Regions from separate parts of the Phyllobacterium sp. genome, predicted to be linked through region 1. Evidence: riboswitches for the same ligand, from Rfam matches in the RefSeq annotation. Region 1 holds a riboswitch; each other region holds the start of a gene.
The links. Region 1 has a riboswitch for cobalamin ahead of AAAB35_RS20260 (ABC transporter ATP-binding protein). Riboswitches for the same ligand answer to the same signal wherever they lie in the genome.
Positions count from the first base shown of each region.

Region 1 (7,796 bases):
GAGCGCTCCAACGATCCCGGGGGTTCCAATCCACGAATTCGCCTTCAGTTCTAGCGGATCCATATAAGCGGCATCCATACGCCGCCACAGCACATCAATTGGCTTCAGGCCGGAAACGGTGCGCACCATCACCTTGCCCTTGCTGACGGTGAGGTCATCTCCCTCCAGCAGCATGAAGCCGAGGTAGCGCGCGATGTAAGCGTGTTCGAAATAGGTTTCGTTGTTCGGACCTGGCGTGAGGATCGCCGCCCGCCCCTGCGGGTTCTTGACCAGCGCTTGCAGGGACTCGCGAAATTCCTTGAAGAACCCGGCAAGACGATGAACATTCATGGCGGCGGAGACGTCCGACAGGGCGCGCGTGCTGGCTACGCGATTTTCGAGTGCAAACCCCGCGCCCGAAGGCGCCTGTGTGCGATCACCAAGAACCCACCACTGTCCGTTCGGTGCACGCCCGAGCTCAAATGCACAGAAATGTAGGAAATGTCCGCTCGCCGGCTTCACGCCCGCCACCGCATGCAGGAATTCGGGATTCGATGCGATGAGGTCCGGCGGCAGCAGCCCCTCTGTGATCAGCCGATTCTCACCGTAAACATCAGCGACGATCGATTCGAGGAGATCGGCACGTTGGGCGAGACCGAGCGTAATCGACTGCCAGTCGTCCTCGTTGATCAGAAGCGGCATATGCGCAAGCGGCCATTCCCGCTCCTGCGTACCGGTTTCGTCGTAAACGCGGTAATAGACGCCCGCATCGTGCAGGTATTGACTGGCACGGGCGAAACGCGTCGCGAGTTTTTCGGGCCCGATCTGGTCGAGCTGGTGCAGGAGCGATTCCCAACCAGGCCGCACCCCGCCTGTAGGATCGATCATTTCATCGGCGACGTTCGGTAGCGGTTGATAGCCGGCAAGCAGGCCTGTCTCGATTCGGCTTCTGGCGGGGGGGTGATTATACGGACCCATTCAATCTCACATTTGTCGAATCAACTCGGCCGTGGCCGTCTGAGATCGAGGGTCATCGGGAACTCGCCGGAGGGCTGCTCCCTTCTGAGTTCATATCCCCCCACCGTATGCCCGCGCGCTTCGAACCTCGCGAGGCGGCGCGCCTCAGCCTCGTTCGAATTGACCGGGAACGTATCATAACTGCGCCCGCCCGGATGTGCGACATGATAGACGCAGCCGCCGATCGCTCTCCCGGACCATTGATCGTAGATATCGAAGACGAGCGGTGTATTGATCGGTATCATGGGATGCAGACCGCTGCGCGGCTGCCAGGCCTTGTAGCGAACCCCAGCCACCGCTGTTCCCTGCATGTCGGTGATCTGAAGTGGCACTTCGCGTCCGTTGCATGCAACGCTGTGGCGGGCAGGATTGAAATTCACCATCTTGACCTGCAGCCTTTCGACCGAACTGTCGACGAAGCGCACCGTTCCGCCAATCGCCCCCTGTTCGCCCATCACGTGCCATGGTTCCAACGCTTGGCGAAGTTCCAACTTGACCCCTTCCTTTTCAATCTCGCCGCAGAACGGAAAGCGGAACTCGAGTTGCGCCTCGAACCATTCGGGCCGGAAGTCGAAGCCGTTCTCGCGCAGGTCAGCGAGGACATCCAGAAAATCCTGCCAGACAAAGGCCGGGAGCATGAAACGATCGTGGAGCGACGTGCCCCATCGCACAAATCCGCCTTCGATTGGCTTGTTCCAGAAGCGCGCAATCAGTGCCCGCACCAACAATTGCTGTGCAAGGCTCATGCGCGCGTTGGGAGGCATTTCGAAGCCGCGGAATTCGACGAGACCGAGCCGTCCGGTCGGTCCATCCGGGGAAAAGAGCTTGTCGATGCAGACCTCAGCGCGATGCGTGTTACCGGTGACATCGATGAGCAGATTGCGGAAGAGCCGATCAACCAGCCAGGGCAGCGGCGGCGCGCCGCGCCCGGGCATGGGCACCTGCGCCATGGCGATTTCGAGTTCGTAGAGACTGTCGTGGCGCGCTTCATCTATGCGCGGCGCCTGGCTCGTCGGCCCGATGAAAAGGCCGGAAAACATGTAGGACAGCGAGGGATGTCGCTGCCAATGCAGGACAATGCTCTTCAACAGGTCCGGCCGGCGCAGAAACGGACTGTCGTTGGGCGTCTCGCCACCGACGACGACATGGTTGCCGCCGCCCGTACCCGTGTGCCGCCCGTCGATCATGAACTTGTCGGCGCCCAGCCGCGACTGCCGCGCCTCCTCGTAGATCGCCGTCGTTGTCTCCACGCATTCGCGCCAATTGGCGGCGGGATGGATGTTCACCTCGATGACGCCGGGGTCCGGCGCAACGCGGATAACGTTGATTCGCGGGTCCTGCGGGGGACTATAACCTTCGATATGGACCGGCATTCCGAGCTTTGCCGCCGCCGCCTCGGCAGCGCCGACAAGTTCGAGATAATCTTCGAGCGCCTCGACCGGCGGCATGAAAACGCTGAGGCGTCCCTCGCGAGGTTCAACAGAGATCGCGGTGCGCACTGCCCCGCCAATATCTCCGAGTTCCTGCTCGACCCGCTCCTGCAGGCCGCCCTCCGCAGCGGTAAAGGAGGCAACGGCCTGCTGCGCATCTCTGCCCGTCTGGGCCGCTTCGGCAATGGAATCGGCCAGGGGTCCGCGCTCCACCGAGGGATCGACCGGAACGATATAGGGATATTCCGAGGGCCGCACATGCGGCAATGACCCAAGAGGCAGGCGGTAACCGACAGGGGAATCCCCAGGCACCAGAAAAAGCTTGCCGCGGCGCGTCTTCCATTTCTCGCTTCGCCAGCGCGGACCGGCAACGGCCTGGCTGTTCCAACGCTGTACCGGCAGCACATAGCCGGTCGGTCGCGTAAGGCCGCGCTCGAAAACTCGAGCCATGCGGCTGCGTTCCTCAGGGTCCTTGAGCTTCGAGTTGGACGGATCGACATTGGCCGGCAAATTGCCTTCCTTGACAATCCACTCGGCGGGGTCTTCGTAGGCTGGCGCCACCATCTCGCTTTCAACGCCGAGTATGTCCGCCATGCCGGTCAAAAGCTTTTCGGCATCCTCGGGCTTGATGTCGGCCTTGCTGTTTTCCGTGGCAATGAGGTTTGGGTCGACCCAGATCGGCTTGCCGTCCTTGCGCCAATAGAGCGAAAAGGTCCAGCGCGGCAGGCTTTCGCCCGGATACCACTTGCCCTGCCCGTAATGCAGGAACCCACCGGGCGCGAAACGATCGCGCAGGCGGCGGATCAGCATGTCCGCCTTCTCGCGCTTGGTCGGGCCGACCGCGTCGGTGTTCCACTCGCCGGATTCAAAATCGTCGATCGATACGAACGTTGGCTCGCCGCCCATCGTCAGCCGCACGTCACGCTGTTTCAGCATTGCGTCGACCTTGTCGCCCACGGCGTCGAGGGCCGCCCAGGATTCATCCGAGAACGGTTTGGTGATGCGCGGATGTTCGGAAACGCGCGTCACATGCATGTCGAAGTCGAACTCGACATTGGCGGGCTCCGCCATGCCTGAAATAGGGGCGGCGTTGCGATAGTGGGGCGTTGCGGCGAGCGGGACATGGCTCTCGCCCGTCAGCAGTCCCGATGTTGGATCAAGGCCGATCCACCCAGCTCCCGGAAGATAGACCTCGCACCAGGCATGAAGATCGGTGAAATCTTTGTCGGTTCCCGCCGGCCCGTCAAGCGCGACGAGGTCCGGCTTCAGTTGGATCAGGTAGCCCGAGACGAACCGCGACGCGATGCCGAGATTACGCAGCGCCTGCACGAGCAGCCAACTCGAATCGCGGCAGGAACCGGTTGCGACACCAAGTGTGGTATCGGGGTCCTGAACCCCTGTTTCCATGCGGATGACATAGCCGACGTCACGCTGGATGCGCGCATTGAGATCGACAATGAAATTGACCATATTGGTCGGGCTGCGGTCGATCGTATCAAGAAAGGCGGCGAGCAGCGGGCCCACTGGCTCGGGCTTGAGGTAAATCGAAAGATCGTCCCTGATTTCTTCCGGATAGGCGAATGGCCAAGTCTCCGCCACCGGTTCGACGAAGAAATCAAATGGATTATAGACCGTCATGTCCGCGACGAGGTCGACCTCGATCTTCAGTTCGGTTACCGGCTCCGGAAATACGAAACGGGCGAGGAAATTGCCGTATGGGTCCTGCTGCAGATTAACGAAGTGATTGGAAGGACTGACTTTCAGGGAGTGGCTGAGAACCTTCGTGCGCGAATGCGGCGCGGGCTGCAGGCGAATCACCTGGGGTCCAAGCATGATCGGACGGTCATATTTGTAATGGGTCAGATGGTAGACTGCAGCGTAAATTGCCATGTCGCCTCGAGGTACTTTCAGCGGGTTTCTTGCGAAACGAATTGAAACCTAGACTACTCTCATTCTTTGGGCACGTCTTAAAATGCGCTGTTGCCATTTTTTTTAGCACTTCAGATTTTTGCCGTATAAACGAGCTTGCCAGCAGCCGTATCCCCGCATAGCATCCGCGCCGATGGTTTCTCCGGAATGACAATACCGGAGATGAAAAGGGAACACGGTGAGGCGTACCCAAAAGGGACCGAGACCGTGGCTGCCCCCGCAACTGTAAGCGGCGAGCATTGCCTGGATTATGCCACTGATCCAAGGATCGGGAAGGCCGGGCAAAGCTGAGACCCGCGAGCCAGGAGACCTGCCATCTTTCTGAGATTCGAACCGGACGGGGTGTGCCGGGAGCGATGCGATGTCTCCGGCGCTTCGTAGGCTGCGGCTTGCGTGTTGCGATCTCGGCCGGACGTCGGCGTTCCCAATCCTGTCCAAACCAAGGACAGGTATGCATTTCGCCCTCTATCTTTTTTGGTTTTGGCCTGCGTCCTCCCGGGGTCACCCGGTTGACACGATCATTTTTTCGGAGTCATACGATATAACATTACATATTTCCCCGATGCGACTTCCGGTGTCGGGATGAGGTCTTTCAGCATGGAGAATATCCGATCATGAGCCATGTCGTACTCAGCACTGATACGGTCAGCTATCGAATCGCCGGCAAATGCCTCGTTGATGCGGCGACCTTGAGCGTTTCATCCGGATCGCGTCTTGCCATTATCGGTCCGAACGGCGCTGGGAAGTCCACGCTGCTGCGCATGTTGGCTGGGCTCACCGAACCCACTACTGGCGACATCCACCTGAATGGTCGCGACATCAACCGCTTGACGGCGCTCGAAAGGGCACGCCGGTTCGCCTTCGTTGGCCAGTCCGACATGCCGGACGCTCAGTTGCGCGTCAACGACTATGTTGCGCTGGGGCGCATCCCGCATCGAGGGGTCTGCGGCGCCGCGAAAGACCAGGAGATCGTCGATAATGCTATGGCCTGCGCCGATATCGCCATTTGCGATGCGAACTATTGGTTCGCTGTCCGGGGGCGAGCGGCAACGGGTGCAACTCGCAAGGGCGCTTGCGCAACAGCCGGCGATCCTCTTTCTCGATGAGCCAACCAATCACCTCGACCCGAAGGCACGCAGCGCCTTGCTCTCCGTCGTCGCCGGGCTTGGGGTAACCACCATTGCCGTCCTGCACGACCTGCCACTTGTTGCCCCATTCGCCACGCATGTGGCTGTCATGCACGCAGGCAAGGTTGTTGCCACCGGCCTCCCAGAGCAAACGCTGACACCGCGCATCGTCAGCCAGGTGTTCGACCTCGACGTACTGCGCCTGCGCCACCCTCATCAGGATCGGGAACTCATGGTGTTCGATGCCCCCGGACCTAGTCCATCTGACCACACAAGGAGAATCCTATGAAGAAAGCCCTTATCGCCCTCGCGCTATCGTTATTGCCGGCGTCGGCCTTTGCTTTTCCTGTAACGGTCGACAATTGTGGCGCGCCGCTCACTTTCGACGCGCCGCCGAAACGCGCCGTCATACAGGACATCAACATGAGCGAGATGGCCTTTGCGCTAGGCCTCCAACCCTCGATAGTTGGGGTGACCGGGATTACCGGGTGGTACAAACTGGATAATGCATTCAAGAAGCAGCAGGGATCGATCCCGGAACTTGCGCCCAAATATCCGACCATCGAGAACCTTGTCGCGGCCAACCCAGATCTCTCCTTTGCCGGCTGGTATTACGGCATGAAACCAGGTGGCGACGTCACCCCTGACACGCTCGCGCCCTACGGCATCAAGACGCTGGTCCTGACCGAAAGTTGCGTACATCTCGACAAGAACCGTCCAGCCGCTTCGATGGATCTGCTTTACGGCGATATCGAGAAACTCGGGAAGATCTTCGGCAAGGAAGCGGAAGCCGAGAAACTCGTGTCCGGCTGGAAGGAAGAGCTTACCGCAATCAAGAGCAAGTTCGGAGGCAAGGGCGATACACGTGTTTTCCTTTACGATTCGGGTGAGGACAAGCCCTTCACGGCCGGCAGGTTCGCGATGCCCAATGCCTTGATCAGCGAGGCGGGAGGCGTGAACATCATGGCGGACATGGAGACGAGTTGGGGCGCGACCTCCTGGGAAACGGTCGCTGCCCGCAACCCGCAATTTCTCGTCCTGCTCGACTATCAGGATGACGCCGGATATCGGAAGCTTCTCGATTTCCTGAAGTCGCATCCGGCGATGAAAGAAACCGACGCAGTAAAGAATGAACGCTTCGTCGCGCTTCGCTACGCGGAAATAACGCCCGGCCCCGCCAATATCGAAGCCATCGGCAAGATCGCCCGCGCCATGCACCCGGAAGCATTCTGAGTGGCGCATGTTCACCCCCGCTTACTCGTTATCGCGGTCGTCGCCATGCTCGCGCTCGCGCTCGCCTCGATCGCCTATGGCTCCACGTTGATCCCGCTCGCCGACGTATTCGGTGCTCTGGGCCATGCCGCCGGCTTTAGTGACAAGACCATCGCCGCGCCGATCGAACGAATCGTCATCGACTTGCGCCTGCCACGGGTCATCCTTGCCCTGTGTGTCGGCGCCGGCCTCGGCGTCATCGGCGCAATGCTCCAGACCGTGACGCGCAACGACCTTGCCGATCCATTCCTCTTCGGCCTTTCCTCGGGCGCCGCGGCAGGCGCCGTCTCGGTGATCAGCATCTTCGGCGACCGCTTCGGCATCTGGACCTTGCCGATTGCCGCCTTCAGCGGTGGAATGCTCGCCGCCTTGCTGGTGTCGCTGCTCGTTCGACGCATCGAGGGCCAGGGGCCGGAGCGGTTAATTCTCGCCGGCCTAGCCGTCTCGTTCCTGTTCGCGGCCCTCACCAACTACGTCGTGTTCCTCGGCGATCAGCGCGCCGCCCATTCGGTGCTTTTCTGGACGCTTGGCGGCCTTGGGCTCGCGCGCTGGGATAATGTGCCGCTGGCAATCCTCGGGCTCGCCGCAATCATCACCTTTGCCCTTTTCAACCACCGCAATCTCGATGCGTTCCTGGCAGGCGAAAGTACTGCCGAAAGCCTCGGCGTGCGCGTTGCCCGCACACGCAGCGTCGTCTTCATCGTTTGCGCTTTCTCGACGGCAATTTTCGTGTCAGTGGCGGGCGTCATCGGATTTGTTGGCCTGATGATTCCGCATCTTGCGCGTCGCTTCGCTGGCCAGCTGCACGCGGGTCTCAGCATCGCCTGTGCAATCCTTGGTGCCATCCTGATCTTGCTCAGCGACCTTGCGGCACGGCTGTTGCTCGCACCGCAGGAACTACCGATCGGCATTGTCACCAGTTCGGTCGGTGCATTTTTCGTGATGACGATCTTGTTGCGCAAGCCGCTGGGCTAAAGCTTTCCACGCGCGACGAAATGAGGGTTGGCAAAATCGGCGTCGTGCGCCTGATTGCGCCGGCCGT
Region 1 is NZ_JBBNAM010000299.1:11,295-19,090, reverse strand. Features, by position in the region: gene AAAB35_RS20270 (circularly permuted type 2 ATP-grasp protein) at 1-957, opposite strand, end outside; gene AAAB35_RS20265 (transglutaminase family protein) at 978-4,316, opposite strand; cobalamin riboswitch at 4,473-4,688, shown strand; gene AAAB35_RS20260 (ABC transporter ATP-binding protein) at 4,970-5,461, shown strand; gene AAAB35_RS20255 (ABC transporter ATP-binding protein) at 5,367-5,771, shown strand; gene AAAB35_RS20250 (ABC transporter substrate-binding protein) at 5,768-6,715, shown strand; gene AAAB35_RS20245 (iron ABC transporter permease) at 6,761-7,729, shown strand; gene cysQ (3'(2'),5'-bisphosphate nucleotidase CysQ) at 7,726-7,796, opposite strand, start outside.

Region 2 (7,796 bases), on a different contig from region 1:
GTATGCGGTTCTGGCATGGGGCCCATGCAAATATGCAAGGGTTCCTGCTGTAAATGCGACATGCCATGGCGAAATTTCATGATCAATCTTTAAGCAAAAAGCGCATTTCATCGGCAACAACAGTTTTCCTTTCGAGGTCGCCCAAATGCTCTACATTTTCAACCGCAATAACCGCGTGCACATTTCGTGGAATGCAACCGAAAAGCGCAACGTTCCTTCCAGCAATGCGAAGAGCGGCATCGGATCGGCATTGTCCTTTATCTGGACTCGCTCGGCCGGCTGATCCACGGCACTTCATAGGAGTCCGCGTGAACCGCTGCCTTGGAGGTGGCGGTTTTTCTTTGCTTGCGATTTCGTCGCCGACCGCAAAAAACCGCCCTGTCCGTGGTGGAACAGCGCGGTCTTTGCCAAGTTACGCATGGCAGTCCTGCCCAACTTTACGCGGGCAGAAAGATACAGCTCCGGTACGCAGTACCTGATCCGGAGCGGGAGCGTGTTTGAGCTCACCCGTAAAGTTTTAGCCGGACATCGTTACCGCGAGGTTATCGAGAGCTTAAGCAAATCTAAATTTGCGGTTTTTCCGCTGAGATTCCTGTTGAGCATTCACGCTTCGCGCTTGGCGTCACGCAAAAAGTTTATGATGCCGGAAAAATCGGATCCTTCGTTACCCGCCGCGCCGTATTGCGCATAGAGCGCTTCGGCATGGGCACCAAGCGGCGTTGCCGCACCGACGCTTAGAGCCGCCTCCTGCGACAATTTCAGGTCCTTCAGCATGAGGGCGGCGGCAAAGCCTGGCTTGTAGCCGTTGTTTGCCGGAGACGTCGGCACAGGTCCGGGTACAGGACAATAGGTTGTGAGCGACCAGCACTGGCCTGAAGACGTGGATGCGACGTCGAACAAGGCCTTGTGTGACAGGCCCAGCTTTTCAGCCAGCGTGAACGCTTCGCCGACACCGATCATCGAAATGCCGAGGATCATATTGTTGCAGATTTTGGCGGCCTGGCCATTGCCTGCCTCGCCGCAATGAACGATCCGTCCGGCCATCGGCTTCAGGACGGGTTCAGCCTTGGCAAATGCTTCATCCGAGCCGCCGACCATGAAGGTAAGGGTGCCTGCCGCGGCGCCGCCAATACCTCCAGACACCGGCGCATCGATGGACAACAATCCATGGTCCTTGGCGATTGCGTGCGCCTTGCGGGCAGAGTCGACGTCGATAGTCGACGAATCGATGAACAGAGCGCCGTGCTTCGCACCCCGCGCGATGGCTTCGTAGACCGAAAGCACGTGCTTGCCCGCCGGCAACATGGTGATGACGACATCGGCATCGGCGACAGCGGCCTGCGCGCTCGCAGCGATCGTCACGCCGTTGCCCTCGGCCGCGGTCAGGTTCTCCGTGATGAGGTCGTAGCCAAGGACCTTGTGACCTGCCTTGACAAGATTGGCGGCCATCGGATTGCCCATATGTCCAAGACCGATAAAAGCGATTGTCGTCATCGCATTTCTCCTTAGTTTTTGATTTCAGCGGCCTGTCATATGCCGCGCGATGATCACCCGCATGATTTCGTTCGTGCCTTCCAGGATCTGATGCACGCGCAAGTCGCGCACGAGCTTCTCGACGCCATAGTCGTGCAAATAGCCGTAGCCGCCATGGATTTGCAGTGCCTCATTGGCGATATCGAATCCCTTGTCGGTGACGAAGCGCTTGGCCATAGCGGACCATTTGGACGCGTCGTGCGCCTTTCGGTCAAGCTTCGATGCTGCCGTGTAAAGCAGCATGCGCGCGGCGGAAAGCTCGGTCTCCATATCGGCCAGCTTGAATTGAAGCGCCTGGAACTGGTTAATTGCCTTCCCGAACGCCTTGCGCTCGCTCGCGTAAGCAAGCGCCTTGTCGAGGGCCGATTGTGCGCCGCCAAGCGAGCAGGCCGCGATGTTGAGCCGTCCTCCGTCGAGCCCGCCCATGGCAATGCGGAACCCATCACCTTCCTCGCCGAGCCGGTTTTCAACAGGGACGCGGCAATTCTCGAAAATGACCTGGCGGGTGGATTGCGCGTTCCAACCCATCTTGTATTCATTGGCGCCAAACGAGAGGCCAGGCGCATCCTTTGGAACGACCAGCGCGGAGATGCCTTTTGGTCCGTCCTCACCCGTGCGCACCATTGTCACGTAGATATCCGAATCCCCTGCGCCTGAGATGAACTGCTTGGCGCCGTCGAGAACGTAATGATCGCCGTCACGCACGGCGCGGGTCTTCAGCGCGGCGGCGTCGGAACCGGAGTTCGGTTCGGTCAGGCAATAGCTTGCAAGCCAATCCATCGATGTCAGGTTCGGCACGAGGCGCCGCCGCTGCTCGTCACTGCCGAACGTATCGATCATCCATGTTCCCATGTTGTGGATGGATATGAATGCCGAAAATGCCGGACAGGCGGCGGCAAGTGCCTCGAAGATCAGCACCGCGTCGAGCCGTTTCAGGCCTGAGCCGCCAACATCCTCGCGAACATAGATGCCGCCCATTCCGAGCGGTCCGGTTTCGCGAATGACATCGGCGGGGAAATGCTTGTCACGATCCCAGGCCAGCGCATTGGGCGCCACGCGGTCGGCGGCAAAGGCGCGCGCCATGTCCTGGATCGCCAGTTGATCCTCATTGAGTTCGAACTGGCCAGCCGTCGAATCTATGCTGCTATCCATGGCTACCTCCCAGCATTTCTTATTGTCCGCCACTCTAACCCAAGCTTCCCAGTGCGCAACGTTTTGAGTGGGGCTAGGAAGAGAAAGACATATCCGCTACTCAAAGCCCATGACGCGCGCAATCATGTTGCAGGGAACAGGTTCAGATGTTGGGAAATCCGTCCTGGTGGCGGGCCTGTGCCGGCTTGCGCGCAAGCGGGGGCTGCATGTCCGGCCATTCAAGCCGCAGAACATGTCGAACAACGCGGCGGTAAGCGACGACGGCGGCGAGATTGGCCGCGCGCAATGGCTGCAGGCGCTCGCCTGCGGCGTCCCGTCCTCGGTCCACATGAATCCGGTGCTCCTGAAGCCGCAGTCAGAGACCGGGAGCCAGATCATCGTTCAGGGCAAAGTCTGGGGGCAGGCGAAGGGCAGGGACTATCAGAAGCTCAAGGGCCAACTGCTCGATGCGGTCATGCAATCCTGGGAAATTGTCCGCAAGGGTGCCGATCTCGTCATCGTCGAGGGGGCAGGATCGCCGGCCGAAATCAATTTGAGGGCAGGCGACATCGCCAATATGGGTTTTGCCACCCGCGCCAATGTGCCGGTCGTCCTAGTCGGTGATATCGATCGCGGCGGTGTTATCGCATCGATCGTCGGCACTCATGCGATACTGTCGCCCGAAGACCGCGCCATGATCATGGGCTATCTCATCAACAAGTTCCGCGGCGACGTATCGCTGTTCGACGAGGGCCTGAAATCGATCACCCGTTTCACGGGATGGCCGTCTTTCGGTGTCGTGCCGTGGCTTAGAGATGCCTCGAGATTGCCCGCCGAGGATTCCGTGGTGCTGGAGCGGTTGGTCAAAGGTAGGCGGCGCGCGCTAAAGATTGCCGTGCCTGTGCTGGATCGCATCGCCAATTTCGACGACCTCGATCCGCTCATCGCCGAGGAAAACATTGAGGTCGTGTTTGTCAAAAGTGGCGAAAGGCTGCCAGCCGACGCTGGTCTCATGATCATACCGGGTTCCAAGTCGACGATCGGCGATCTGTTGCGGTTCCGTGAGAATGGGTGGGACAAGGACCTTGACCTCCACCGGCGTCGCGGCGGCTCCATCATGGGGATCTGCGGGGGCTACCAGATGCTCGGACGCACGGTGAGTGATCCGGAGGGTATCGAAGGCGCGGTGAGAGGAGTCGAGGGCCTCGGCCATCTCGACATCGACACGGTCATGGAGCCGGAAAAGACGGTTCGCAACACCGCGGCGCATTCCCTGCAGTTCGATGTGCCGCTCAGCGGCTATGAAATCCATCTTGGCAAGACGACCGGTCCGGACTGCAGTCGCCCGACGACAAGGATCAACGGCGTCGAGGACGGCGCGATGTCCAGTGACGGCAAGGTATTCGGGACTTATATGCACGGGCTTTTCGCTTCCGATGGCTTCCGCTCCGCCTTGCTGCGCTCGCTCGGCATCGAAGCGAATACGTTCGACTACAAAGCGGGTGTCGAAGCGGCGCTCGATTCGATAGCCGATCAATTGGCCGAAGTCCTCGATGTCGAGCCGCTGTTGACAGCTAAACGGCTGGCGTGACGCGGCGAGCTCCAACAATGTCGCAGTTTCGTTTGACATTCCGCGTGCTTGGTGAATAACGTTCCATCAATGATTGGTTCCCGTTTTGGCCAAAGGCCATGGGATCAAAAGGGAATGCGACGGCCGTACCCATCAGGGCGGCCCAACCGTAGCCGACCCCGCGACTGTAGAGCGGTGAGGATTTGTGCCAAGGCCTGACGCGAAAGCCGAGGGCAGCCACTGGGAAACCGGGAAGGCGGCATCGATCCTGCGACCCGCGAGCCAGGAGACCTGCCAGTCATAGGGCAATGGTGCCCAAAACCGAAGGGGATCGTCCCTTCTGGCCCTGCACGGAGGTTGTTATGGCTGCACGTACTTCGACTACGATTTCTCTCCCGCTCGCAACACGTCTGACGACTGCGGTATTTTCGTTGATGCTCGGCGTGTTCATCATCTACGGCGTCGGTCTTTCCCATTCCGAAACGCTGCACGACACTGCACATGATACCCGCCATTCATACGGATTCCCCTGCCATTGAGGTTGGAGCCGGCTGAATGAAATGATTCGGCCGCCACCGCTTAAGCATTGAAAACTGTGGGTTAATTGGTCCGGGTGTCGCTTCGACAGCCCGGTGTCTTGATTTGGGATTGGGAGAGACCTCGATGTTGGTCAAATATCTTCTGGCTACGATCGTAGCCGGTCTGTTCGCTGGTATTCTTTTGACGCCGGCAATGTATGTGCGCAGCGTGCCGCTCATTCTGCACGCGGAAGAATATGAAAATGCTGCAGGGGGCCATGAGCACGAACACGCCACCACGCCCGCCACGACTGGTGAGACTGCGCCAGCCGTAGCGCCCCACACTCATGAAGAGGAAGAGGCGAGCCCGGCACTGCCATTCGGCCGTCTGGGCAACACGCTGCTGATCAATCTTGTCGCCGGTGCGGGTTTCGCCCTGATCACTGGCGCCGCAGCGCTTTTCCTTGGCCGCAGGATCACCCTGCAAAACGGAATCTACTGGGGCCTCGCCGGGTTCTTCATCTTCAACCTTGCGCCCTCGTTTAGTCTTGCGCCAGAGCTCCCGGCCATGCCGGCCGCTGATCTTGCCGCGCGGCAGGCCTGGTGGCTGGTTACCGTGCTCCTGACGGCCGGCGGCGTCTATTTCATCGTGCTGCGAGAAGAGATTTGGGCTCGGGTGCTTGGCCTTGTGCTCATCGTCGCGCCGCATGTCTACGGTGCTCCGGAGGCCGAGGATCTGACCTCCGCCGTGCCGCCGACGCTCGCTTCCGAGTTCGCGGTCTCGACACTTGCCACCAACCTTTTCTTCTGGGTGGTGCTCGGTTCGGCGCTTGGATTTGCCATTCAGAGCTACGCTGCTTCGGAGCTTGAGGCCTGATGACCATGCTGGAGCGCGGCGTCACCTTTGTGCTGGGCGGCGCGCGTTCCGGCAAATCCTCCTTCGCCGAAGGGCTGGTCGAAGCGTCCGGCCGTGAGGCGATCTACCTGGCAACGGGCAGGGGGTGGGACGCTGAAATGTCCGATCGCATCGATCAGCACAGGGCGCGGCGCGGCAGCTTGTGGACGACAGTTGAAGAACCTCTCGATCTTGTTCCAGCGCTGGAGGTGCACGCAGCCGAGGGCACGGCGATCCTTGTCGATTGCCTTACCCTGTGGGTCACCAATCTGATGATGGCGGAGCGCAATGTCGGTGCGGAAACCGCCAAACTCGCCGCCGCGCTGCGGCACCTTGAAGGCGCTGTCATATGCGTGTCCAACGAGGTGGGACTCGGCATCGTTCCGGAGAACCGCATGGCCCGCGACTTTCGCGATCATGCCGGCTGTCTTCACCAAGCCGTGGCAGCTGCCGCGGCGACAGTCTATTTCGTGGCAGCCGGTCTGCCGCTCAAAATGAAGGGATAACACCATGCAGGGTCAGAAGATTCCCGCAACAGTCATCACCGGCTTCCTTGGTTCGGGCAAGACGACGATGATCCGCAATCTGCTCGAGAACGCCGATGGCAAGCGCATCGCGCTGATCATCAATGAATTTGGCGACCTCGGCGTCGATGGCGGATTGCTCAAGGGCTGCGGTATCGAAGCGTGTCGCGACGAGGATGTGATTGAACTCAACAATGGTTGCATTTGCTGTACGGTCGCTGATGACTTCATCCCGACCATGACCAAGTTGCTCGATCGACCCGATCGTCCGGATCATATTGTCATCGAAACCTCCGGCCTTGCGCTGCCGCAACCTCTGGTCGCCGCCTTCAACTGGCCCGAGATCAAGACACAGGTGACCGTTGACGGCGTGGTAACCGTCATCGACGCCGCCGCGGTCTCGGAAGGGCGTTTTGCCGATGACCACGACAAGGTCGATGCGCAGCGCGTGCAGGATGAAGCGCTCGACCATGAGAGCCCGCTCGAGGAATTGTTCGAGGACCAGATCCGCGCGGCAGATCTCATCGTTCTCAACAAGACCGATCTTATCAGCAGCGCAGACCTCGACGGAGTGAAAAGCGACGTGCAGGGTCGTTCGCACCGCCCCCTCAACATGATTCCGGCGAGCTTCGGCAAGATCAGCAATCAGTTGCTCCTCGGGCTTGGCATCGGTACAGAGGAAGACATCGCCAACCGCAAATCGCACCATGAAATGGAACACGAAGCGGGCGAGGAACATAGCCACGATGAGTTCGAGAGCTTTGTCGTCGGCCTTGGACCGGTCGCGGAGCCAAAATCCTTTGTCGACAAGCTCAAGGGCGTGATCGCTGATCACGACGTTCTGCGTCTCAAGGGCTTCGTCGATGTTCCCGGCAAGCCGATGCGCCTCGTTGTGCAGGCCGTGGGTTCGCGCATCGAACACTATTTTGATCGCAGCTGGCACCCCGGCGAGGAGCGGCAGACAAGGCTCGTTGTGATCGGCCTCCACGATATCGACACGGCCGCGATCGAATCCGCTATGAACGCGGCGGCCGTCTGACAAGGAAGACCGATGCATCTCCTGCTAGCCCAAAAAGGCACGATAGCCGAAGGCACCGAGGCGATCGATCTCGGCCAGACGCCGGGAGATGTATTGTTCCTTTCCGCCGCCGATACGGAGCTGACAAGCCTCGCATCGGCACAGCGGCAGAATGGCGAAGGCCTTTCCCTGCGCCTTGCCAATATGATGACGCTGGCGCATCCGATGTCGGTGGACGCCTATGTGGAACGAACCGCGCGGCACGCCAAGCTGATCGTCGTGCGCATCATTGGGGGCGAAAGCTATTGGCCGTATGGCCTTGAGGCGCTGCATGCCTGCGCGGTCAACCACAATGTGCAACTCGCAGTTCTTCCGGGCGATGACAAACCTGATCCTGGCCTCGACCGGTTTTCGACGGTCGCGCGCCATGACCGCGAGGCACTCTGGCATTATCTCCTTGAAGGCGGTGTACAGAATGCCCGGCGCTTTCTCGACTATTGCGCCGCTCTCGTAAGAGGGGCGGAAAAGCCGCAAGAGGCTGCGCCGCTGCTCAAGGGAGGGTTATGGTGGCCGGGCGATCCGGCACCATCCCTCACGCTTTTGCGCT
Region 2 is NZ_JBBNAM010000275.1:2,838-10,633, forward strand. Features, by position in the region: gene AAAB35_RS18845 (hypothetical protein) at 146-283, shown strand; gene mmsB (3-hydroxyisobutyrate dehydrogenase) at 604-1,494, opposite strand; gene AAAB35_RS18855 (isobutyryl-CoA dehydrogenase) at 1,519-2,685, opposite strand; gene AAAB35_RS18860 (cobyric acid synthase) at 2,795-4,255, shown strand; cobalamin riboswitch at 4,313-4,548, shown strand; gene AAAB35_RS18865 (CbtB-domain containing protein) at 4,597-4,773, shown strand; gene AAAB35_RS18870 (CbtA family protein) at 4,898-5,629, shown strand; gene cobU (bifunctional adenosylcobinamide kinase/adenosylcobinamide-phosphate guanylyltransferase) at 5,629-6,153, shown strand; gene cobW (cobalamin biosynthesis protein CobW) at 6,158-7,210, shown strand; partial or broken gene cobN (cobaltochelatase subunit CobN) at 7,223-7,796, shown strand, end outside.
Region 2: another riboswitch for cobalamin. It lies ahead of AAAB35_RS18865 (CbtB-domain containing protein); the one in region 1 lies ahead of AAAB35_RS20260 (ABC transporter ATP-binding protein).

Region 3 (7,796 bases), on a different contig from region 1:
ACGGCAAATATGTCGAATATATCCCGCAACTCGACGACCTCACCCACACCCAGATGCGCATCGAAAACGGTCATGCGGTGGCGCCATCCGAACCCGGCATCGGCATCGATTGGGACTGGGATGCCGTGAAGGGTCGAAGCGTCGACGAATTCACGACCGAGATAAGGGTCTGACGATGCAACGCATGGGAATGATGATCGGGCTCAACGCCGACAAGGTCGCGGAATACAAGCGCTTGCATGCCGCCGTCTGGCCGGAAATCCTGGCGCTCATTTCGAGCTGCAACATCCGCAATTACACGATCTTCCTGCGCGAGCCGGAAAACGTCCTGTTCGGCACCTGGGAATATCATGGGACGGATTTTGCCGCCGACATGGCGAAAATGGCCACCGACCCAAAAAACAAGGAGTGGTGGGCCGTGTGCATGCCCTGCCAGGTGCCGCTCGAAAGCCGGGCCGAAGGCGAGTGGTGGGCGATGATGGAAGACGTCTTCCATCTCGACTGATGAGGAATTGTGATGAGTTTTGATCCCGCAACCCTGCAGCAAAGCTGGCCATTGCCGGCGAAACCGAGGCCGATCGTGACCTTCGGCGCCGGGAGCATTGTCGGCGATGCCCACTACCCAGCCTATCGGAAGGGAGGCTTTCCGATTGCCGGATTGTTCGACCCGGACCTCGACAAGGCGCGCAAGCTCGCGGACCAATGGGGTGTGGACGGTTACGCCTCAATTGCCGAAGCGGCTGCCGTGGAGAATGCAATCTTCGATCTGGCGACCCCGCCTTCACGACATGCGGACGTGCTGAATGCCCTGCCGGAGGGATCGTTCGCGCTGATCCAGAAGCCGATGGGCAGCGATCTTAGGGAAGCGTCCGAAATCCTGAAGATTTGCCGCGAGCGCAATATCACTGCCGCCGTCAACTTCCAGCTGCGGTTCGCGCCGATGATGCTGGCACTGAAGGATGCGATCGCGCAAGGATGGCTCGGGGACGTCATCGATTTCGACGCCTGGCTCGCCCTCGATACGCCCTGGTCGCTCTGGCCGTTCTTGGCAGGACTGCCCCGGGTGGAAATCGCCATGCATTCGATTCATTATATCGATCTTATCCGGCAAGTTCTCGGTAACCCGCTTGGCGTTCACGCCAAGACGCTGGGTCATCCGAACCACAAGGTGGCGCAGACGCGGACAAGCGCTATTCTTGATTACGGCGACACAGTTCGCTGTGGGCTTTCGATCAACCACGATCACAAGTTCGGCCGCAAGTTCCAGGCCTGCGAGTTCAGGATCTGCGGCACCGAAGGCGCCGCCTACGTCAAGCTCGGGGTCAATCTCGACTATCCGCGCGGCGAGCCGGATGTTCTGATGATACATCCGAAAGGGACTTCGGACTGGGTTGACGTCCCGCTCACGGGAGCATGGTTCCCAGACGCTTTCGTCGGACGCATGGCCAATCTGCAGCGCTTCGCCAGTGGCGAAGACAAGGAATTGGTCAGCTCCGTCGAGGATGGCTGGCAGACAATGGCGCTGGTCGAGGCGGCCTATCAATCCAGCGCCGCACCGGCGACGCCGCTGGCAAAATTGGCGGAGGCGTGAATGGCCGAACAGGCAATATACTTCGAGGACTATGAACTTGACCATGTTCGCGTTACGTCCGGGCGGACGATCACCGAAACCGACTTCGTGGTACACGCCGGTCATACCGGCGATTTCTTCCCCCATCACATGGACGCCGAATTTGCCAAGACGACGCCGTTCGGCCAGCGCGTTGCGCATGGCACGATGATCTTTTCGATCGGTGTCGGGCTCACTGCCAGCCTGATCAATCCGGTGGCATTTTCCTATGGCTATGACCGGCTGCGGTTCGTAAGGCCGGTATTCATCGGCGATACGATTCGAACACGGGTGACCATCAGTGCCAAGGAAGACGACCCGAAACGACAGGGCAGCGGCCGCGTGGTCGAACGCTGTGAAGTCCTCAACCAACGCGACGAGGTGGTTCTTGCCGCCGATCACATCCTGATTGCCGAGCGCAAGGCATCGGGTGCATGACAGACATGACGAGTGTCGAAATGGAGGTTTGAAATGACAGGCAAGCTTGCGGGCAAGCGCGTTCTCATCACGGCGGCGGGGCAGGGTATCGGCCGGGCATCGGTCCTCGCCTTCGTTCGCGAAGGCGCGATCGTTCACGCCACCGACATTAACCAGCAACTTCTCGATGCTTTGCCCAAGGAGGCCAATATCACTCCGCGCAAACTCGATGTGCTGAACACCGATGAAGTCAACGCGGTGATCGGCGATATAGGCGCGGTCGATGTCCTGTTCAACTGCGCCGGATTTGTTCATGGTGGCTCGATCCTCGAGATGCCGGACGCTGATCTCGACTTTGCCCTCGATCTCAACGTCCGGGCGATGATCCGCACGATCAGGGCGGTGCTGCCGGGAATGCTCGAGCGCAAGGAGGGGGCGATCATCAACATGTCGTCCGTCGCCAGCAGCGTAAAGGGCGTGCCCAACCGCTTCGCCTATGGGGTGACGAAGGCCGCGGTGCTCGGGCTCACCAAGGCAGTCGCTGCCGATTACATCACGCAGGGCATCCGCTGCAACGCCATCTGCCCAGGGACCGTCGAGAGCCCATCGCTTGAACAGCGCATGCGCGCAGGTGGCGATTACGAGGCGACCCGCGCGGCGTTCATCGCGCGCCAGCCCATGGGGCGTCTCGGCCTGCCCGAGGAGATTGCGGATCTTGCCGTTTATCTTGCCGGCGCGACCTACACCACCGGCCAAGCATACAATATCGACGGCGGCTGGACCGTCTAGAATGAGGGCAGGGCGGGACGGTCACGGCCCCGCTGCTACGACATCTACAAAGGAATGAGCAATGAAGTTTTTGCGTTATGGCGCCCCTGGGCAGGAAAAGCCCGGCATCCTGGATGGCGACGGCCGGATCCGCGATCTGTCAGGAAAAGTCAGCGACCTCTCCGGGGCCGCGCTTGACCCCGAGACGCTGGCAAGGCTCAGCGAACTCGATGTCGAGGGCCTGCCGGTCGTCGCAGGGAATCCGCGCCTCGGGCCATGCGTTGCCGGCACCGGCAAGTTCATCTGCATCGGCCTCAACTATGCCGATCATGCCGCCGAATCCGGCATGGCCGTACCGCCCGAGCCCGTCATCTTCATGAAGGCGACATCCGCCATTGTCGGACCCAATGACGACCTCGTCATTCCGCGCGGTTCTGAAAAGACCGACTGGGAAGTCGAACTTGGCGTGGTGATCGGCCGAACGGCAAAATATGTCAGCGAGACGGAGGCACTCGACTACGTCGCCGGCTATTGCACGGTCCATGATGTCAGTGAACGTGCATTCCAGATCGAGCGAGCTGGCCAGTGGACCAAGGGTAAGAGCTGCGACACGTTCGGACCGACGGGTCCCTGGCTCGTTACGAAGGACGAAATCGCCGACCCGCAGAACCTCAAGATGTGGCTGACGGTCAATGGCGAAACGATGCAGAACGGCTCAACGAAAACCATGGTCTATGGTGTCGCCTTCCTCGTCTCGTATCTCAGCCAGTTCATGAGCCTGCAGCCCGGCGACATCATCTCGACCGGTACGCCGCCCGGCGTCGGCATGGGCATGAAGCCGCCGCGCTATTTGAAAGCGGGAGATGTCATCGAACTTGGAATTGAAGGCCTTGGCAACCAGAAGCAGGTGGCGCGCGCCGACGTTTGAGGCGCGCCGCTTCGATTAATTGATTTGAGAGGCATATTGTGACCCGCATCACCGATCTTCGCGTATTCGATATCCGTTTCCCCACTTCGCAGGGCCTTGACGGTTCCGATGCGATGAACCCGGACCCGGATTATTCGGCGGCCTATGTCGTGCTGTATACAGATAAGGATGGCCTCGCCGGGCACGGCCTCACGTTCACCATCGGGCGTGGCAACGAGATTTGCTGCCTGGCCATCGACGCCATGAAGCATCTCGTCATCGGCCTCGAACTCGACTGGGTGAAGGAAAATCCGGGACGCTTCTGGCATTTCATCACCGGCGATAGCCAGCTTCGCTGGATCGGTCCCGACAAGGGCGCGATGCACCTTGCTACCGGCGCTGTCGTCAACGCGGTCTGGGATCTTCTCGCCAAGGAGGCGGCGAAACCTGTTTGGCAGCTCGTTGGCGAGATGACGCCGGAAGAAATCGTCAATATCGTCGATTTCCGCTATCTGACGGACGTGCTGACCCGCGATGAGGCGCTCGACATTCTGCGCAAGGCCGATGCCGGCAAGTCAGAACGCATCGCCGCACTCAAGGCCGAAGGTTATCCCTGCTATACGACCTCCGCAGGCTGGCTCGGCTATTCCGACGAGAAGTTGCGCCGGCTTTGCCAGGAGGCTGTCGATGCGGGCTTCAACCACATCAAGATGAAAGTCGGCCGCGATCTTGAGGATGACATCCGCCGCCTGACGATTGCCCGCGAGGTGATTGGGCCGGATCGCATTCTGATGATCGATGCCAACCAGGTCTGGGAAGTCAACGAGGCCATCGATTGGGTGAAGAAGCTTGCTTTTGTCAAACCATTCTTCATCGAGGAGCCGACGAGCCCGGATGATGTCGCCGGTCATCGCAAGATTCGCCAGGCAATCAAGCCTGTAAAGGTCGCGACGGGCGAGATGTGCCAAAACCGGATCATGTTCAAGCAGTTCATCGCCGAAGGTGCCATTGACGTCGTGCAGATCGACTCCTGCCGCATGGGCGGGCTCAACGAGGTGCTGGCCGTCCTTTTGATTGCGGCAAAGTACAGTCTCCCCGTTTGGCCCCATGCAGGCGGGGTTGGCCTCTGCGAATATGTGCAGCACCTGTCCATGATCGATTACGTCGCGGTGTCGGGCACCAAGGAAGGCCGTGTCATCGAATATGTCGACCATCTGCACGAGCATTTCATCGACCCGTGCAATATCCGGAACGCGGCCTATATGCCGCCGTCAATGCCGGGATTCTCCATCGAGATGAAGCCGGAATCGATCAAGCAATATTTGCACCGCCCCATGGTTTGATCGGCATCGGCGCGTCAGATTGAACGTGTGTCGCACGATGCATGCGTCGCGCGATTTCACCGAAATGCAGCGTGTCGCCGTTCGTAAATGCGATGTCGTTTCCGCGCCTATCCTTTTTCACAGCCGGATGCTTTTATCGCGACACTTGAGGTGCCGCCTTTCTAGGGAAGGCGGAGAATTGGGAAGCCGGTTAGAACCCGGCGCTGCCCCCGCAACGGTAGTGGAGTAAAACGCGGCAAAACAGCCACTGGGAGTGCACCCCGGGAAGGCGCCGTGAAGCCCGAAAGGCAACTCCAGAGCCCGGAAACCAGCCCTGAGGGAAAACCGACTGATCGCGGTGGGCGATCAAGGAGCATGGCTTTGTACGGGCGCCGATTGATTGTTGTCTGTACGGACGTTCTTCTCCGTCACCACCAGTCAGTTCTTTGCAAGATTAAGGCGAGGACGCGACATGGATATTCGCAATGAACTTCTCCGGGACCTCCGAAACCGGAAACCGGGCTACGGACTGGAACAGGCCTTCTACTCAGATCCCAACTACTACCGTCTCGACATGGAGACCATCTATTACCGGGATTGGCTGTTTATCGGCCATGATTGTGAAGTTGCTAAGCCGGGTAATTATTTCACGGTGCAGGTCGGCGATTATCCTGTCGTCATCGTCCGCGATCGCCAGGGCCAGATTCGCGCGTTCCACAATTCCTGTCGCCATCGTGGCTCACGCATCTGCGCCGGTGAAAAGGGGACCTCGGCAAAGCTTGTCTGTCCCTACCATCAGTGGACCTACGAGCTTGATGGACGCCTGCTTTTTGCCCGCCAGATGGGCGACGATTTCGATGCGAACCAGTTCAGCCTGAAGCCGGTGCACTGCGAGAGCGTCGGCGGCTATATCTTCATCTGCCTTGCGCAGATCGCGCCGGATTTCGCGCCGACGCGCACATTGCTCGAACCTTATCTCGCGCCGCACCGACTGACGGAAACCAAGGTGGCATTCCAAAGCTCCATCGTGGAGAAGGGGAATTGGAAACTCGTCTGGGAGAACAACCGCGAGTGCTATCACTGCGCCGGGAATCATCCCGAACTGTGCAAGACCTTCCCGGAAGCGCCGAGCGCTACGGGCGTTCAGGGATCGAAAAAAGATCCTGAAATGGTAGCACACTGGGACAAGTGCGAGGCTGTAGGCTTGCCAAGCTTGTTTCGCATTGCCCAGGATGGCCAGTATCGCGCGACCCGCGTCCCACTGATCAATAACGCCGAAAGCTATACGCTTTCAGGCAAGCGCGCTGTCGGCCGTCAGCTCAGCGACGATGTCAACGCCAAGCAAATCGGTTCGTTGTTGCTCTACCACTATCCGACGACCTGGAACCATATCCTCGGGGACCACGCGATTTCATTCCGCGTCCTGCCGCTCGGCCCGAACGAGACGCAGGTCACAACCAAATGGCTGGTTCACAAGGATGCGGTCGAAGGCGTCGACTACAATGTCGAAGAGCTTACGCATGTGTGGCTCGAAACCAACGATCAGGACCGCCGCATCGTCGAAGAAAATGCATTCGGCATCCGCTCTCCCGCCTATGAGCCTGGCCCTTATTCGGTCGAACATGAAGGCGGCGTCCTGCAGTTCCTCGAATGGTACAGCAACGCCATGGAGACGCGGCTTTCCGGTGATCAGAAACTGAGCAGGGTTGCTTGAAATGAACATGGGCCTTCCCCAGAACTATCCGCACCTCGACCAGATGCAGCCGTGGAATGACCGGTTGCATCTCCTGGAGTCTCTTTCGGTCGTCGAGGAAGCGCCCAATGTGAAGACTTTCACGTTCCGGTCGGACAATCATAACTGGTTCCGCTATGAGCCGGGCCAGTTCATGACATTTGAACTGCCGGTTCAGCCAGAGGCGATGCTGCGCACCTATACGCTGTCATCGAGCCCGTCGCGGCCCTTTACCGTCGCCGTGACGGTAAAGGCTCAGGAGGGCAGCATCGGTACCCGCTGGATGCTGGATCATCTCATGCCGGGCGTGCGGATCAAGGCCTTCGGGCCGCTTGGCGACTTTTCGATGCGCAAGCATCCCGGCGCCAAGTACCTCTTCATATCCGCTGGTTCGGGTATCACACCGATGATGTCGATGACGCGCTGGATGCATGATTGCGCGCCGCAGAGCGATATCAATTTCGTCACCTGCGCGCGGCGACCGAGCGACATCATCTTCCGCAAGGAGCTCGAATATCTGACGAGTTGCATGCCGAACCTCAAGCTTGCCTTCCTGATCAAGGAGCACGAAATGGGCCAGGTGTGGACCGGCATCCGCGGCAGGCTCGAGGCGCCGAGGCTCCCGCTTCTTGCACCGGATTTCAAGGACAGGACTATTTTCTGCTGTGGGCCGGAAAGCTTCATGCGCGACGTGCGCTTCATGCTCGAAGCATCGGGCTTCGACATGGCGCACTATCACCAGGAAAGCTTCGGCCCGGCTGCAGAGCCCGTCTTACCAATGCTGGACGATATTTCCACCGCCGCGGCGGAAGCGAGTGCAACCGTAACGTTTTCGATGTCCGGCATGGACGTGCCCTGTGCGCCGGGCGAGACAATCCTCAAGGCGGCGCGTGGCGCCGGCATCCGCATCGCCGCCGCCTGCGAGTCCGGCCTCTGCGGAACCTGCAAGGTCATGAAGCTCGCTGGTGACGTCGACATGGACCACAATGGCGGCATTCTCGACGAAGAGATCGACGAGGGCTATATCCTCGCCTGCTGCTC
Region 3 is NZ_JBBNAM010000272.1:46,784-54,579, forward strand. Features, by position in the region: gene AAAB35_RS18705 (mandelate racemase/muconate lactonizing enzyme family protein) at 1-173, shown strand, start outside; gene AAAB35_RS18710 (L-rhamnose mutarotase) at 176-505, shown strand; gene AAAB35_RS18715 (Gfo/Idh/MocA family oxidoreductase) at 512-1,591, shown strand; gene AAAB35_RS18720 (MaoC/PaaZ C-terminal domain-containing protein) at 1,592-2,047, shown strand; gene AAAB35_RS18725 (SDR family oxidoreductase) at 2,081-2,815, shown strand; gene AAAB35_RS18730 (fumarylacetoacetate hydrolase family protein) at 2,877-3,722, shown strand; gene AAAB35_RS18735 (L-fuconate dehydratase) at 3,761-5,044, shown strand; cobalamin riboswitch at 5,176-5,375, shown strand; gene AAAB35_RS18740 (aromatic ring-hydroxylating dioxygenase subunit alpha) at 5,496-6,737, shown strand; gene AAAB35_RS18745 (hybrid-cluster NAD(P)-dependent oxidoreductase) at 6,739-7,796, shown strand, end outside.
Region 3: another riboswitch for cobalamin. It lies ahead of AAAB35_RS18740 (aromatic ring-hydroxylating dioxygenase subunit alpha); the one in region 1 lies ahead of AAAB35_RS20260 (ABC transporter ATP-binding protein).

Region 4 (7,796 bases), on a different contig from region 1:
GGCTTGCCTCGAACAAAAGCTTCAAGTGGCGTGACACGCGCGGCTGCGATTGGCCGAGGATGGAGGTAAGGTCAGAAACGGTAAGGTCGCCGCGTGATAGCAGTGCCAGAATTCGCAGACGGCTCGGCTCTGCCGCTGCTTTCAGCGTATCGACCATAAGGTCCAGGTTGAGATCACGCTTGTCCATGCATCAATCCTCAAAAGACATAAAGATATGTTTATGTGACAAACGCCCGATTAGCAAGTTGTTTTTGCCGTGGACGACATTTTTTGCCGCGCCTGAAATAGCTCAAGAATCGTCTAGGATGATGCAATGAGCACAGGAACGAACCGCCAGCGCGCCATCAATAAGGCTTTGACATTGCTCCTACCCGCTGTGCCCTTCTCGGATTCCGAGCCGATCCGGGCCGCGGCGGGCGCCTCGCACATGAAGACGCTGCCGCCTTCGACCGCCGTGTGGCTGGCAACGGTTGCCCATGTGCGCCATCAGCATACTGACTACGACACCCTGCGCGACGACGGCTACGATAAGGACTCGGCGCGGTTCTTCGTGCTCGATGCCATCAATCGGAAATTGACGGAGTGGCGGGCGACGCGCCTGCTTGATCCGGACGCGGACGATCCGAGTTGACGGGCTCTCCATCGTTGCAACCGTTCCAGCCATCCACGAAAACGAGTTCGTCCAGCGGCAAGCGCTTGCGCCATCCGCGCTGTTCCAGTTCCGGTGCCTTATAAAGCTCGTCGACATAGCCGACACACAGATAGGCGACGATCTCGACGTGCTCGGGGATCCCGAGAATGCGACGCATGTCCGCATCGTGATAGATGCTGACCCAGCCGACGCCGATTCCTTCGGCGCGCGCCGCAAGCCAGAGATTTTGCACGGCGCAGACCGTGCTGTAGAGGTCCATCTGACGATTGTGGGTGCGCCCAAGCACGACTCGGCCGCCGCGGGTCCGATCGCAGGTGATGCAGATATTGACGGGCGCCTTGAGGATGCCTTCAAGTTTCAAAGAGGCATAGAGCGCCTGACGTTCGTCCGAGAACATCGCTTTCGCTTCGTCATTGGCGCGGGCGAACGCGCTATGCACCTCCCGCTTGCGCTCCGGATCGCTGATCAGGATGAAATTCCATGGCTGCATGAACCCGACCGAAGGGGCATGGTGGGCCGCATCAAGCACCCGCATCAAGATGTCGTCGGGTATGGGCTTCGGCAGGAACTGGTCGCGCACGTCGCGCCGCGTATAGATGGCTTTGTAGACCGCTGCGCGTTCATTCTCAGAAAAGCGATCGGCGGCAATCGGACCATGGCGTTTATCATGCATTGTTTGCTCCCAACAACGCTTGAAACTCTCGCCGCCGTCCGCGCGGTCCGAGCTATGAGGTCCGGCCGGTCTTCTGACTGAGGTTCATCTGAGCCGCGCGCCTTCCGGATCGAAGTCCGTGGCAACTGCGCGTCCATCCCCTTTACAGCGTTGGGCACGTGCCGGATTTCCACCGGCTTCCCGATTCTCCCGCGACAATTGCCGCAGGCACCGGACCTTGCTCGTCATTCGCCACAATTTTCAGAAACGTGCAAGTCTCACGGCTGATAAATCCATTGCTCGGGAACGCGCACATCGACCTTTTCGCCGCCGCGGATCGTTCCTGGCTTTTCGACCCAGGCGACGATGCCGCGCAGCCGCCGCGAGATGCGGACGAAATCGAGCGCTGTTGTCACGGGGTCAGCCGTCCCTGCATGTTCGCCTATCGAGCGCCCTGCAACCTTGCAAGGGGCGTTCTGCCCATCGACCTTCAGAGTTACTCCGCCCTCGAAAAAGAGGAGCGTGCGGGGTGGAAGCAGGGAGAGCGACGGGACCCCATCAATAAGCATATTGGCGCCGATCCACTCCGCCCTGAGTTCGGCAAGGCCCATGCCCCTAGCAACTTGCACAAGTTCATCCGGGGCAAGTATCGAAAGCTGGCGCTCGTTGCGCATCTCTGTACCGCGCGGGTACCAGGGTTCGCGCCCGCCCGATTTCCGCGTCGATCCGGCATGGAAATCACCGACGATGCCGTCGAAAGTGACCGTGAGTTCGCCTGCTGGTGCTGTAACGAAATCGCCGGAGCGCGCCTCGAACAGGCTGCTCACCCGCCCGCTGAGTTTGCGTGCCGGCAGAATCTCCGTTCCGGTTGAAAAAAGGTCGGTCATCAATGCTCCGTGAAAATCCGAAAGTTCGCCGCATCATATGAAAAAAGTCTGCCAACACCAGCCAGTATGCCTGATGAATGGGTCAAAATCTGTGATGAGAATTCGGTGAACTATTGGCGCTCGGCAACACCTTGGACATGTGGCATGCTACAACCCATCAGAAAGGCGAATCGTCTCCGATTGACAATCGTTATGCGTTCTGCTTTCGTTCTGTTTTTACCCGGGGGTTTGTCGTGAACGCTGAAGTTATGGACGCAGCCATAGATTTGGCGAAACGAACCGCTGGAAAGCGCTTTCACACGGTTCTTGCCGATCCGCCTTGGCGGTTCACCAATCGCACGGGAAAAGTCGCTCCGGAGCACAAGCGCCTCTCTCGCTACGGCACCATGACAACCGACGATATCTGCGCCTTGCCGATCGCGGACCTGACTGCGCAACCGGCGCACCTTTATCTTTGGGTCCCGAACGCGCTTCTGCCGGAGGGGCTCCGGGTGATGCAATCCTGGGGATTTGAGTACAAGTCCAACATCATCTGGCACAAGGTCCGCAAGGACGGCGGTTCCGATGGACGCGGTGTCGGCTTCTACTTCCGCAACGTGACCGAGGTACTGCTGTTTGGCGTGCGCGGCAAGAATGCGCGCACTCTTGCGCCCGGTCGCAGCCAGGTGAACTATCTGTCATCGCGAAAACGCGAGCATTCGCGCAAGCCCGACGAGCAGTATGACCTCATCGAAAGTTGCTCGAAAGGACCGTACCTGGAGCTCTTCGCTCGAGGAACGCGGCCGAACTGGACCTATTGGGGCAATCAGGCCGACGAAGACTACAAGCCGACCTGGAAGACCTATGCCTACAATTCTGCGGCGGAGGCCGCGGAATAATCGAACGTTACAACCGATGACGGAATGCCAATAAGGACGAGCGGGCAAGGGTTGCCGACGCCCCGCAAGACGCGATCGCGCAGCTTGCGCCAGTGGGTCGTGGCCTCGCCGAACTTGTCGCCCACGAAGGCATCGACCCATGCCTGACGGAAATCGCCGGTGCGCTCTGCCCGCGTCAGAATCATTTCCCGCTGCCGCCTGGTCGGAACATAGTTGAAACTGTCGAGCTGCCCGAGTTCATCGACAGCCCTTTCGTCCGCAAATCGCCGCAGGATCGTTCGCATGTCGTTCTGAAGGCTCTCGCCGCGCGTGATAAGCCCGCCGACGGATACGGCCCCCTCGGCATGCAGGCGCTTGAAGCTTTCAAGATCGCGATCGAAGAAAGGGTCCTTGTTGTTCCACTCGATTTCGAGTGCAAAGACCGACGCCTGCGGACCAAAGGCTTTCACGTGATCGATTTCATGGGAGAGAGAGGCCACTTCCCTCTCTTCCTCATATTCGGCCCACCGCACGGTCTTGCGAACACGGATATTGCGCTTGCTCCAGCCGCGTTCAGCGAGACCGCGGCGCAGACGCTGCGTCAGCCGCGCTTCACCACCCCCGGCGGCGACAATTTCGGTGACGGGGATCGTGAGATCGAGCAGCACCGTTTCAAGGTCGTTCTCCGCGCCCGCCATGTCCATGGTGACGATGGCTTCGGCGTGGTGAAGCGGCAAGATATCAAAACCTCGTTCCTTCAGCCGCTCGAACATGGAGCTTTACCGCGTCAGACGCTTGTATGTCGGGCGCTTGGGGTTGACGCTGTCGGGTCCGAGGCGGCGGATCTTGTCGTTCTCGTATTCCTCGAAGTTCCCTTCGAACCATTCGACGTGGCTGTCGCCCTCGAAGGACAGAATATGCGTGGCGAGACGGTCGAGGAACATGCGGTCGTGGCTGATGATCACGGCGCAGCCAGCGTATTTTTCCAGGGCATCCTCGAGTGCCGATAGGGTTTCGGTGTCGAGATCGTTGGTCGGTTCGTCGAGCAGGAGGACGTTACCGCCGGACTGCAGCATCTTTGCCAGATGCACGCGATTGCGTTGACCGCCGGAAAGATTGCCGACTTTCTGCTGCTGGTCGCCGCCCTTGAAATTGAACGCCGAGACATAGGCACGCGAATTCATCTCGTGCTTGCCGAGCTTGATGATGTCGTTGCCGCCCGAAATCTCCTCCCAGACGTTCTTGTCCGCCTTGAGGTGATCGCGGCTCTGGTCAACATAACCGAGATGCACCGTGTCGCCGATACGGATCGAACCGGAATCAGGCTTCTCCTGACCGGTAATCATCTTGAACAGCGTCGTCTTGCCGGCGCCGTTCGGCCCGATCACGCCGACAATGCCGCCCGGAGGCAGCTTGAAGGTGAGGTTCTCGATCAAGACGCGATCGCCGAAGGACTTGGTCAGATTCTCGGCCTCGATAACCACCTGTCCAAGGCGCTCGCCGGCCGGGATGATGATTTGCGCATCGCCGGGACGCTGATTATTGGCAGCGTCGACCAGTTCATCATAGGCCTTGATACGAGCCTTGGACTTGGCCTGGCGCGCCTTGGGGCTTGCGGCAATCCACTCACGCTCGCGCTCCAGCGCCTTCTGGCGCGAAGCCTCTTCACGGCCTTCCTGCTGCATGCGCTTGGCCTTGGCTTCGAGATAGGCGGAATAGTTGCCCTCATAGGGAATGCCACGGCCGCGATCGAGTTCGAGGATCCAGCCGGTGACATTGTCGAGGAAGTAGCGATCGTGGGTGATGAGCAGCACGGCGCCCGGATATTCGCGCAAGTGCTTTTCAAGCCACGCGGTGGTTTCGGCATCGAGATGGTTGGTCGGCTCGTCGAGCAATAGCAGGTCAGGTTGTGACAGCAGCAGGCGACAAAGCGCGACACGGCGGCGCTCACCACCGGAGAGCTTGGTCACATCGGCATCGCCCGGAGGGCACCGCAGTGCCTCCATCGCCATTTCGACCTGCGATTCCAGATCCCAGAGGTTCTTGGCATCGATGATGTCCTGGAGTCTGGCACCCTCATCCGCGGTCTCGTCGGAATAGTTCATCATCAGGTCGTTGTAGCGGTCGAGGATCGCCTTCTTGTCGGCGACGCCTTCCATGACATTGCCCATCACGTCCTTGTTGGGATCGAGCGCGGGCTCCTGCGCGAGATAACCGACCGTCGCGCCGTCCGCGAGCCACGCCTCGCCAGTGAATTCCTTATCCGCGCCAGCCATGATCTTGAGGATCGTCGACTTGCCGGCACCGTTGGGACCGAGAATGCCGATCTTGGCTTCGGGATAGAAGGAGAGATGAATGTTCTCGAGAACTTTCTTAGTGCCATAGGCCTTGTTGAGACCGGCCATATGATAAATGAATTGGCGTGCCATAACGCGCGTCACTCCGATGTTCGTTTTTCGTGTGAATGAAGTTGCGCCGTATTTAGGGGAAAGGGCCTGCGGTGGCAATGCGCGGGCGCTTTATTTCGCGGCTGGCAGGTAAATGAACCGAATTGTCAAGATAAGCCGCACCGCAAAATGAGCGAAACCGGGCGCGGATATTTCCGTCACCCGGTTTCCCCTCTGGTGCCGCATTCGGGGAGCGTCCTCTTCTCCCTTGAACGGCCATGAAAATGGCAAGATGGGCAGTCGCATCTTCAGCAAAAGCGACGATAGTTTCTAAGCCCGTTTCTTTCGGAGTGAATTTCTGCGGCATGTTTTTGTCGATTGCAAGAGGCTATGCAAAATAAAATTGCACAAAGTTTTCTGTGGTCAATTATTAGGCAGCATCGCGATAATATGTGCGGAATTCATTGGAATTTATTCCGCATTGACTAATCGCGCGCCACCCTTTCAATTGCAGGTGGGAGGCTATGCATGGCATTCGACGACGTAGAAACGATACGCACTGCGACGGGTGCAGCACTAGCGGTTCGGGTCTCGGCCGCGGACGGCCAGCCCCGTGGCATTGTTCAGATTTGCCACGGCGTCAGCGAGCACTCCTTGCGCTATGCGCGCTTTGCGCAGTTCTTGAGCGAACAGGGTTTCCAGGTTTACGCCCATGACCATCGCGGCCATGGGCTGACAAAAGCGCCCGGAGCGCCGGCAGGGCGCTTTGCGGAAACGAACGGGCGCAAACATGTGCTGGACGACGTCGACGCCGTTAATTGCTTTGCTCGCAACCAATGGCCAGCGCTGCCACTTATCCTGTTCGGACACTCGATGGGCGGTCTCGTTGCCCTCAACTATGTTGTCAAACATCCCGAAAATGTCAGCGCCGCCGCGGTCTGGAATGCGAATTTCTCCTCCGCCTCCCTCAACCGCATCGCGCTTGGCATCTTGCGCGCGGAACGCATGTTCCTCGGTTCCGACGTTCCCAGCATGATCCTGCCGAAGCTCACTTTTCGTGACTGGGGACGCAGCATCAAGGGTGCACGCACAGCCTCGGACTGGCTGTCACGCGACCCGGACGAAGTGGATGCCTATCTCGCCGACCCGCTCTCGGGCTGGAATCCGACCGTCAGCATGTGGCGCGACATTTTCGATTTCATGATCTCCGGCACCGACGACGCGTTGCTGGCCACCGTGCGCCGCAGCCTTCCCTTCAACCTGGTCGGCGGCGCCGAGGATCCGGCGACGGCAAAAGGCAGGTCCATAAAAGAGCTGGAGAATCGGCTGTTGCGCCTGGGCTTCACCGATGTCGAGAGCAAAATCTATGCGGACACGCGCCATGAAGGTCTGAACGAGATCAACCGCGAGGAGATCATGCTTGATTTCGCACTCTGGGCGATCCGCATCGCCGAACATCGAACGAAAGAACTGGTAAACAGCTGATCATGCCTGACGCACCCCTCAAAGGTATCCGTGTCATTGAACTTGCCCGCGTGCTGGCGGGCCCATGGGCCGGCCAAATCCTCGCCGATCTCGGGGCCGACGTCATCAAGGTGGAGAACCCTGCAGGCGGCGACGAAACACGCGGCTGGGGCCCTCCCTTCATTACCAGCAGCGAGGGGGAAAATCTTTCCGCCGCCTATTTTCATTCCTGCAATCGCGGCAAGCGTTCGATCACCGTTGATCTCGCGTCGCCTGAAGGCCAGGAAACCGTCCAGACACTTTGTCGGACGGCCGACGTGGTGCTTGAGAATTTCAAGGTCGGCGGCCTCCGCAAATACGGCCTCGACTATGAAAGCCTGCGCCTGGAAAACCCCAAGCTCGTCTATTGCTCGATCACGGGCTTTGGCCAGACCGGTCCCTACGCCGCACAGGCCGGCTATGACTTCATCATTCAGGGCATGTCCGGGCTGATGTCGGTCACGGGCGAGCCCGACCGCGAGCCGCAGAAGGTCGGCCTTGCCGTAGCGGACGTCTTCACTGGCCTTTACTCGGTCATCGCCATCCAGGCAGCACTCGCGCATGTTGCCAAGACCGGCGAAGGCCAGATGATCGATATGGCGCTTTTCGACGTTCAGTCAGCGGTGCTGGCCAATCAAGCGATGAACTACCTCGCGACCGGAAAAAGCCCGCACCGGATGGGCAATGCACATCCGAATATTTCGCCCTATGAGGTTGTGCCGACATCGGATGGCCACATGATCCTTGCCGTTGGCAATGACGGCCAGTTTGCCCGCTTCTGTTCGATTGTCGATCGCGACGCCCTTGCCAGTGACCCAAGGTTTCTGACCAACCGGGCCCGTCTCGAAAACCGCGCTG
Region 4 is NZ_JBBNAM010000380.1:1,395-9,190, forward strand. Features, by position in the region: gene AAAB35_RS25565 (metalloregulator ArsR/SmtB family transcription factor) at 1-187, opposite strand, end outside; gene AAAB35_RS25570 (DUF2293 domain-containing protein) at 314-631, shown strand; gene bluB (5,6-dimethylbenzimidazole synthase) at 564-1,325, opposite strand; cobalamin riboswitch at 1,371-1,555, opposite strand; gene AAAB35_RS25580 (molybdenum cofactor sulfurase) at 1,583-2,191, opposite strand; gene AAAB35_RS25585 (MT-A70 family methyltransferase) at 2,425-3,069, shown strand; gene AAAB35_RS25590 (BglII/BstYI family type II restriction endonuclease) at 3,039-3,821, opposite strand; gene ettA (energy-dependent translational throttle protein EttA) at 3,828-5,477, opposite strand; gene AAAB35_RS25600 (hypothetical protein) at 5,530-5,802, opposite strand; gene AAAB35_RS25605 (alpha/beta hydrolase) at 5,964-6,920, shown strand; gene AAAB35_RS25610 (CaiB/BaiF CoA-transferase family protein) at 6,923-7,796, shown strand, end outside.
Region 4: another riboswitch for cobalamin. It lies ahead of bluB (5,6-dimethylbenzimidazole synthase); the one in region 1 lies ahead of AAAB35_RS20260 (ABC transporter ATP-binding protein).